2 regions of the Arthrobacter sp. NicSoilB11 genome follow, and region 2 is predicted to be linked to the other one. Evidence: riboswitches for the same ligand, from Rfam matches in the RefSeq annotation. Region 2 holds a riboswitch; the other holds the start of a gene.

What was found. Region 2 has a riboswitch for thiamine pyrophosphate ahead of thiO (glycine oxidase ThiO). Riboswitches for the same ligand answer to the same signal wherever they lie in the genome.
Region 1: it holds a riboswitch for thiamine pyrophosphate, as region 2 does, so the genes downstream of both, LDO14_RS18950 (ECF transporter S component) here and thiO (glycine oxidase ThiO) in region 2, are expected to answer to the same signal.

What each region holds. Positions count from the first base shown of each region.
Region 1 covers NZ_AP024657.1:4,060,816-4,065,452, reverse strand. Annotated here, with positions in the region: gene LDO14_RS18960 (iron-containing redox enzyme family protein) at 1-1,049, opposite strand, end outside; gene LDO14_RS18955 (heme-degrading domain-containing protein) at 1,210-1,752, opposite strand; TPP riboswitch at 1,838-1,978, shown strand; gene LDO14_RS18950 (ECF transporter S component) at 2,045-2,668, shown strand; gene LDO14_RS18945 (ATP-binding cassette domain-containing protein) at 2,668-4,218, shown strand; gene LDO14_RS18940 (energy-coupling factor transporter transmembrane component T) at 4,215-4,637, shown strand, end outside.
Region 2 covers NZ_AP024657.1:2,930,988-2,935,624, forward strand. Annotated here, with positions in the region: gene LDO14_RS13565 (thiazole synthase) at 1-683, opposite strand, end outside; gene thiS (sulfur carrier protein ThiS) at 688-924, opposite strand; gene thiO (glycine oxidase ThiO) at 921-2,222, opposite strand; TPP riboswitch at 2,215-2,334, opposite strand; gene thiE (thiamine phosphate synthase) at 2,362-3,096, shown strand; gene LDO14_RS13585 (RNB domain-containing ribonuclease) at 3,133-4,637, shown strand, end outside.

The DNA of each region.
Region 1 (4,637 bases), 1.1 Mb from region 2:
GCTGCCGCCGGTACGGCCGCCCGCAGCGATGATGCCCCGGCTTCCCATGAGGACATCAGATGGGCGGACAGCCGGCCGTCGAGGGCCATGGCGGCAGTGGCCCCAAACAGGACGTCCGCGAGGAGTTCCGGTTCGGCTTCGACGAGGCCGCCGGCGAGGTCCCGGCCTGCGATCTGCTCGTGGACGGCGTCGGCCTCCACATGCTCATCGAAGTAGTGGGTGACGTCCGCGCCGAAACCGTGCCGGCGGAATCCGTTGCCGTAGAACCGGTTGGGCTGGGAGGAGGTCATCTCGTAGATCGCCAGGTGGCCGGTGATGGCACCCCGGAGCCGCCGGTTCAGGCCGCACAGCGACATGAGGTTGACGGACGCGAGGGAGACGGCGGGGACGGCATCCACGTACGCGCCGTAGCTGACGTCGAGGCCCAAACCGCGCATGGTCCGGGCGAACAGCGCGCTGTGCATGCGCTCGGGGCGGCCGCCGCCGTATTCATCCGCCTGGATTTCCACCAGGGCCGCCTTGGGCCGTCCGCTGAGCCGCGGAATGGCCCATGTATGCGGGTCGGCTTCCTTCAGCTGGTACATCGACTTGTGGATCAGGAACTCCCGGAGCTGGTCCAGGCCCGCCTTCCTGGCGACGTAGCGGGAGACGCTGGGCCCGGTGTCCGTGGCTGCGAGGCCGAACAGGACGTCGGCTACCTGGTCGCTGGTCAGGGCACCGGCAGGCAGTTCGAAGTCTGCGGCGGCCTGGTGCGCGGCGGTACGGAGGGCTGCCTCAAACGGTGCCTCGACCAGCTGCCGGACCCGGATTAACGCCGGCTCCCACTCCCAGTCGTCGGAGACGCCGGCCAGGCCGGAATAGTGGAGCTCGTAGAGGCAGAAGAGGGCCAGCTGGATGTCCTCGTCGCCGATGATGTCACTAGTGCCGGCCACCTGCCGTGCCGCGAGGTGGTACAGCCCGTCCAGCCCCGTCCCGGCTTCGGCCGGAGCCTGCGCAAGGAGTGCGAACAGGGCGTTGCTGAGGGGGCCTCTGGATTCCGGGATTCTCATGGTGCTCCTTGGTCTGCCGCGCTGGTGACGGGAACGAACGCGGGACCGCCCATGGTGACTCCCATGCCCTGTCCTCCTCGAAACCCGGGAACCAATATAGTAAGCATGATTACTAATAAAAGCTAAGCAGGCTTCCTGTTGGCGGCAGGTCAACCGGCGCCTAATCCCGCAGCGACGACCCCAGGATGTCGCGCAGCGCCTCAACCACCAGGTCATGGTCCTGCAGCTGCGGCAACCCGGAGACGGTCAGCGTGGCCACGGCGCCCACGCCGGTGACGTAGATCGGAAAGGCGCCGCCATGGGCTGCATACCGGGATTGGTCGAACCAGGCGTTGTCCTCGATCCGGCCGCCGCCCAGCCGGCCGCGAAGCCCCACCAAAAGTGACGGCACCTCGTACCGGGCGGCAGTGCGCTGCTTGGCGCGGATCCAGTGCCCGTTGTCCGGCGTGGCGCCCGGGAGCGCGACGTGGAACAGGACCTGCTCGCCCTTGGTGATGTCGATGGCGATGGGAAGGGACCGCTCCTTGCCCAGCTCCACCAGGAGCAGGCCCAGGTTCAACGCGTCATCCAGCGAAAAGCCGGGGAACTGGAGCTCCCGGACCTCCGCCTCGATGCGGGCGATCGACGCTTCCAGTGACCCCTCCAGCTGGGCGTCGGCGGAATCAGGATCGAATCCGGTCACATCCGGTGGAATGGCGCTCATGGCCCTCAATCTACCCCCGCCAGGTGTAAACTTGACCACGCCCGGAAGGGCAGTTCAAAAAGCCTTACCCATCCAAAAGCACCACTAATAACGACAGGGGAGCGCCGCCGTCGGACATCCTGGCACAAGCCGGGCACCGCAGGTGGGCGCTGAGAGTGCGGACAGCCGCAGACCCTCGAACCTGATCCGGTTAGTACCGGCGCAAGGGAGTCGAGTTCTCAAAGTGCCGCGGCTGCACGGCAACAGCCGTCAGCCGGGTCCACTTTCCCCTCCTGTTTCCCAGGAGGATCACATGAGTACTGCAGCAATCAAGAAGACCACCAGTAAGTCCTGGCGCGTCGTGGACATCGTGGTCGCCGCGCTGGTGGCCATCGCGGGCGGCGTCATTTTCTGGGCGTGGGACCAGGGAGCAGCCGCGCTTTCTGCCCCCATGAATGCCGCCTACCCGCCCCTGACCGGGCTGCTGGCGGGCGGCTGGATGATTCCCGGCGTGCTGGGAATGCTGATCATCCGCAAGCCCGGGGCCGCCCTGTTCTGTGAAACCGTGGCCGCCACCGGGGAACTCCTCATGGGTTCCCAGTACGGTGCCTCGGTCCTCTTCTCCGGCTTCATCCAGGGCCTCGGCGCGGAAATCATCTTCGCCATCTTCGTCTACCGCAAGTTCAACCTGCCCGTCTCCCTGCTGGCAGGCGCCGCGGCTGGATTCTTCTGCGGACTGAATGACTCATTCGCACCGTGGGGCTGGAACATCGCCTACTCCGGTGCGGACAAGCTGGCGTACATCGTGCTGACCACCCTCTCCGGCGCCATTCTCGCCGGCGCCCTGTCCTGGCTGGCCACCCGCGGCCTGGCGCGTACCGGCGTGCTGAGCTCCTTCGCTTCGCGCAAGGCCGCCACGGAGCCTGTCTTCTCCTGATGGCACCAGCCCAGCGTGACGGCGGCACCGTCCGCCCTGCCGCCGTCACAGCCCGGGGCTGGGGATGGCGGCACGCCGGCAGGGCCAAGCCTGCCGTCCATGCGCTTGACCTGGACATCAGCCCGGGGGAGCGGGTGCTCCTGCTCGGCCCCTCGGGCGCCGGGAAGTCCACGCTCCTGCACGCGCTCGCAGGGGTGCTGGGGGACATCAACGACGACGGCGGCGAGGCGGGGGACGCCGACGAGTCGGGTTCGCTGCTGGTTGACGGCGCCGTGCCCCGCGCCCAGCGCGGGCGCGCCGGACTTATGCAGCAGGACCCCGAGACGCAGGTGGTCCTGTCGCGGGTGGGGGACGACGTCGCCTTCGGTGCCGAAAACCTTGCCGTCCCACGGGAAGCAATCTGGGCGCGCGTGCACGAGGCGCTTGCCGACGTCGGACTGTCCCACCTGCCGCTGGACCACCCGACGTCGGCCCTGTCCGGCGGGCAAAAGCAGCGCCTGGCGCTGGCCGGCATCCTGGCCATGCGCCCGGGCCTGATCCTCCTGGATGAGCCAACCGCCAACCTGGACCCGGACGGCGTGTTGGAGGTCCGCGATGCCGTGGCGCGGTGCCTGGACAAGACCGGGGCCACGCTGGTGGTGGTGGAGCACCGGGTGTCCGTGTGGAAGGACCTGGTGGACCGGATCGTGGTCCTGCAGCCGGGCTCCGCCGCGGATCCTGCCGTACTCCTGGACGGGCCGCCGGACCAGGTGCTCACGGAGGCGCGGGCCATGCTGGCCGCCGCCGGTGTGTGGGTCCCCGGCTACGTCCCGGCAACCCGTGCCCGGGCGGTGGTCCCGGCCCCCGGCACGGGAAACCTCCTGCTCGCAGCCGAACAGTTGGCAGTCGCCCGCGAACGTCCCCGACGCAAGGGCTTAAGGAAGATTCCGCCGTCACCGGTCCAGGAAGGCCTGGCCGCGCAGGTGCGCGCCGGGCAGGCGCTCGCCGTGACGGGTCCCAACGGCGCCGGTAAGTCCACTTTCGCCCTGACCCTGGCAGGGCTGCTGGAACCGGTGTCCGGAAAGGTCTCCGCCACCATGGACCTGAGCCGCGGTGCCGGCATTGACCCGTACCGGTGGAAGGCGGATCAGCTGATTTCCCGAGTGGGGACGGTGTTCCAGGAGCCGGAGCACCAGTTCGTGACCGGCAGGGTGCTTGACGAACTGCTGTTCGGCCCCCGGCACCTGGGCCACGGCGGGGATCGGGTGGACGAACTGCTGGAGCGGCTGCGGCTCACCGCGCTGGTGGACGCCAACCCCTACACGCTCTCCGGTGGCGAGAAGCGGCGGCTGTCCGTGGCCACCGTCCTTGCCGCCAGCCCGCAGGTCCTGGTCCTGGATGAACCCACGTTCGGGCAGGACGCCAACACATGGGCCGAGCTGGCGTCCTTCCTGTCCGAGCTCCTGGATGCCGGCACTGCCGTGGTGTCCGTGACCCATGACGCCGAATTCACCCAGGCCTTGGGCGGGGCCGAACTGCGGATGGCCGCGGCGGAAGCGGTGGCGCCATGAGGCAGCAACTCACCCTGGGCGGCAACCATGCCCTCCTGGTCCGCGCCAATCCACTAAGCAAGTTCGCTGCCGTCCTGCTGATCACCGCCGTCCTGGCGCTGTCCATCGACTGGGTTTCGGCGTCCGTGGCCCTGGTCTTTGAGCTTCTGCTCTTTCCCCTGGCCGGGCTCACCCTGTCCCTGCTGTGGCAGCGCGGCTGGCCGCTGATCCTTGCCGCTGCCGTGGGTGGCTGGAGCACCTCCATCCTGGCCCCGGACAGCGGCCGGATCCTGCTCGACGCCGGGATCTGGTCCATGAGCGAAGGTTCCCTGCAGCTGGGCATCGGCTTCCTCCTGCGCGGCTTTGCGATCGCCCTTCCGGCCGTGCTCCTGATGAGCTGCACCGATCCCACGGACCTTGCCGACGCGCTGGCGCAGAAG
Region 2 (4,637 bases):
TTCTGGGCGCGGGTCACGGCCGTGGCCAGCAGCACGGCGTCGCAGCCCAGCTCCATGGCAAGGGAGGCGTCGGATGCCGTGCCGATGCCGGCATCCAGGACCACGGGCACGGAGGCCCGGGAAACGATGAGCTCAATGTTGTGCGGGTTCAGGATCCCCAGGCCGGTGCCGATCGGGGCACCCAGCGGCATGACGGCGGTGGCTCCAAGGTTCTCCAGCCGCAGGGCCAGCACAGGATCGTCGTTGGTGTAGGCGAAGACCTTGAAGCCGCGGTTGACCAGCTGCTCGGTGGCCTCGACCAGTTCCACGGCGTCCGGCAGGAGGGTTTGTTCATCGGCGATGACCTCCAGTTTCACCCAGTCTGTTTCCAGGGCCTCCCGGGCCAGTTCCGCGGTAAGGACCGCGTCCCTGGCCGTGAAGCAGCCGGCCGTATTGGGCAGGACCCGGATTCCATGATCCACCAGCAGCTGGAACAGCGAGCCGGTTTCAGCCGTGGAGTAGCGCCGCATGGCCACGGTGGTCAGTGCGGTGCCGGAGGCAAGGAGCGCCGCGCCCAGGCCATCGAGGCTGGGCGCTCCCCCGGTGCCCATGATGAGCCTGGAACCCAGCGCGACGCCGTCGATCACCAGGGCGTCGCCGGCACCGGCGTTTCCTGCAGGGTTGATGGTGCTGGTTTCGGTCATGGCGTCAGCCTCCCTGTACTGCTGTAACAAGTTCGATGTCGTCGCCGTCGGCGAGCGCGGTGGCGAACCATTGGCTGCGCGGCACCACCTGGGCATTGTGCGCGACGGCGACGCCGAGTTTCCCGCCGTCGGTCGCCTGTCCGTTGTCCGCCAGCGGGCGTCCGGTGACCTCGCTGACCAGCGTGGTGATCGAAGCTCCGTCGGCCACCGTGTGCGGGTTTCCGTTAAGGGTGATGTTCACGCAGTCTCCTTGATGTGGGGGCTTGTTGCTGCCGTTGCCGGCCTGGAAAACCGGTCCGGGCTGAAGGGACCCCAGCGGGGATCGGCCCTGCCGTCCAGCAGTTCCCTGCAGATGGCCGCCGCGGCGGGAGTGAGCAGGACTCCGTGCCGGAAGAACCCGGTGGCGATGATGAGTCCGGGGACGTGCCCGGCCTGTCCTCCCCCGGCGCCCGGAGCGGCCGGCACCCGGCCCAGGAGCGGCGCGTTGTCAGGGGTACCGGGGCGGGCGCGGGCGGTGCATTCCAGGAGTTCGAGTTCAGCGACGGCGGGCACCAGAGCCTGCGCATCCCGCAGCAGCTGGTAGACGCCGCCGGCACTCACGGCATCGGAGAGGGCATCCTCCCGCTGCGTGGCTCCGATCACCACGGTCCCGTCCTGCCTGGGAACGATGTACACGGGGATGCCGTGGACCAGGCCGCGCACCGTTGACGTCACCAAGGGCTGAAGGTGGCGGGGAACGGCAAGGCGCAGGATATCCCCGTGCACGGGCCGCAGCGGCAGCTCAAGGCCGTCCGGCAGGCCGTCAAGCGCCCCCGCCTGCAGGCCATTGGCCACCACGGTCTCCGTTGCCAGCACCGTGCCGCCGCCGGCCAGGCGGACCCCGGACACCGTTCCGCCCTCCCACAGCAGCCCGGCTGCCCGCTCCGGCACGGCAAAACCTTCCACTGCCCCGGCAACCGCCAGCTGGGGCTGCTCCTGCGCCGCGCCGGCCAGGGCCAGCCGCAAGGCGGCCACCAGGCGCCGGGGATCCACCTGGTGGTCCGCCGGGGTATCAAGTGCGCACGCAATGGCCGGGCTGAGCAGCGGCTCACGCTTCCGGGCCTCCCGCACGGTCAGGGGTTCCACCGCCAGCCCGTTGGCCTGCTGGACTGTGCGCAGGTCCATCAGCGCCCGGCGGTCGGCCGCGTCGGCACCCACGGCGAGGGTCGGCGTCGTCAGGTATCCGGAATCCGCGCCCGTTGCCCTGCCCAGCCCGGCGGCGAACCCGGGCCAGCGCGATGATGCGTCAAGCATCAGTTCCAGGAGCTCTTCCTCCTGGTAATGCAGTTCGCTGACGGGAGCCAGCATGCCGGCCGCCGCCCAGCTGGCGCCGGTACCGGGCGCGTCATCAATGAGGACCACCGAGCGCCCGGAACGCTGCGCCTCCCAGGCAATGCCGTGCCCCACCACTCCCCCGCCGATGACGGCAACGTCGGCCCGGAGGGTGGAGGGAATGGAGCTGCGGGCGGACCCGGGGTGATGGGTGAAGGGGGTACGCATGTGGGTTCCTTCCCTACGCCGGCATTAACCGGATCAGGTCAAGCGGTCGGCTCTGACGCCCTCTCAGCCCGGCGCTTTGTGACAGCCGCCGCGGGCTCCCGCAGTACCAGCCCAGTTTAGAGGAACTAGGCTTGCACGCATGAATGTGTCCACCCCATCCTTTCCCGCCGGCCACCACGCTCCAGCCACCGAAGTCGTCAATTCACGGGACAACGACGCCCTGAAGGCAGCCCGCCTGTACCTCTGCACCGATGCGCGCCGGGACCGCGGCGACTTCGCGGAGTTCGTTGACGCCGCGTTCGCCGGTGGCGTGGACATCATCCAGCTGCGCGACAAGACCATCGAGGCGGCCGAGGAACTGGACCTCCTGGCGGTGCTGAAGGAATCCGCGGTACGGCACGGAAAGCTGTGGGCGGTCAATGACCGTGCGGACATCGCCGTCCTCTCCGGGGCACCGGTGTTCCACATCGGCCAGAAGGACCTGCCGCTGGCGGCGGCGCGCACGCTGGTCAACGGCAACGCCGCCATCGGGCTCTCCAGCCACACCACCGGGCAGGTGGACGCCGCCCTGGCAGCAACTGCCGGACCAGCCGGGCTGGACTACTTCTGCGTGGGTCCGGTCTGGGCAACCCCCACCAAACCCGGCAGGTCCGCCGTGGGCACTGACCTGGTGAAGTATGCCGCCGAGGCCTCACGGCAGGCGGCGGACCCCGTGCCCTGGTTCGCCATTGGCGGCATTGACCACGGAAACGTCCACCAGGTGGCGGAAGCCGGTGCGCGCAGGATCGTGGTGGTGCGCGCCATCACCGAGGCCTCCGATCCCGCCGCCGCTGCCGCCTCCCTCCTCGACGCATTGGACGCCGCCGCCGCCTGATGCCATATCGGCGGACTTGGAGCTACGCTGACTTTTGTGTCACATCATCGGCTGGCTCCAAACGTCCATGACCACAGGAACGCTCTGGAAGAGGCGTTGGGCCTGCTGCGCACCGAACTTGAACTGCCGGGACCGTACCCGGCTGAGGCAGTGGCGGATGCCCGGGCCGCGGTGGCAGCGCTGAAGCTTCCGTCCTACGACCTGACCGCCGTCCAGTTCGTGACCATCGATCCGGCCTCCTCCACGGACCTGGACCAGGCGGTGTTCATCGAACCGGACGGGAACGGCTACCGGGTAATGTACGCGATCGCCGATGTGCCGGCGTTTGTTGCGCCGGGAGGTCCCCTGGACGCCGAGACCCGGCGCCGCGGCCAGACGTTCTACGCTCCGGACGGCCGGATTCCGCTGCACCCGGAAGTGATCAGCGAGGGGGCAGGAAGCCTGCTGCCGGGCCAGGATTGTTCGGCTTTCGTATGGGACTTCACGCTCGACGGCGACGCAACGGTTGTGTCGGTGGGCGTCAGGCGGGCGCGGGTCCGCAGCCGCGACAAGCTCAGCTACAAGGGTGCGCAGGAAGACCTCGACGCCGGGACGGCCTCGCCGGTGCTGCGGCTCCTCCGCGAGGTGGGCCTGAAGCGGGTGGCCCTGGAGCGGGAACGCGGCGGGGCCAGCCTCAACATGCCCGAGCAGGAAATTGTCCAGCTGCCCGACGGCGGCTACCGCATTGCTGCCGTACCGCAGCTTCCCGTGGAGGACTGGAACGCGCAGATTTCCCTGATGACCGGGATGGCCGCCGCGCAGCTCATGCTGGAGGGCAAGGTGGGAATCCTGCGCACCATGCCCGCCCCGGACGAACGGTCGCTGAAGCATTTCCGGCTGCAGACCGAGGTGCTGGGCAGGCCCTGGGACGGTGAAGTCAGCTACGGCGAATACCTGCGTTCCCTGGATCCCACCGATCCCCGCCAGCTGGCCATCATGCATTCCGCCGGCATGCTGTTCCGGGGCGCCTCCTATACCGCCTTTGACGGAACGGTCCCCGAGGACGGCGTGCAGTCTGCCATCGGCGCGGCCTATGCCCACACCACCGCGCCGCTCCGCCGCCTGGTGGACCGCTTTGTGCTGGTGATCTGCGAGGCCCTCAGCAATGGCGGGGATGTTCCGGACTGGGCGCGGGAAGCCCTGCCGCTCCTGCCGGGCATCATGGCCGGATCGGACCAGCTCGCGTCCAGGATGGAACGACTGGCCCTGGACACCGTTGAGGCCGCGCTGCTGCTGAACCACATCGGGCAGGAGTTCGATGCGATCGTGATTTCCGGCTCCCGGCCGCAAAACGGAAACGGGAATGGAAACGGGACCGGGACGGTGAAAAACGGCAACGGGAAGAACGGAAACGGCAGCGGAAGTTCGGGCATTATCCAGATTGCCGAGCCCGCGGTCACTGCCCGGTGCGCCGGCGAGCTGGAGTCGGGTACCAAGGTCCGGGTCCGGTTGGTTTCCTCGGACATCACCACCCGCGAGATCCATTTCGAGCTGATCCCGTA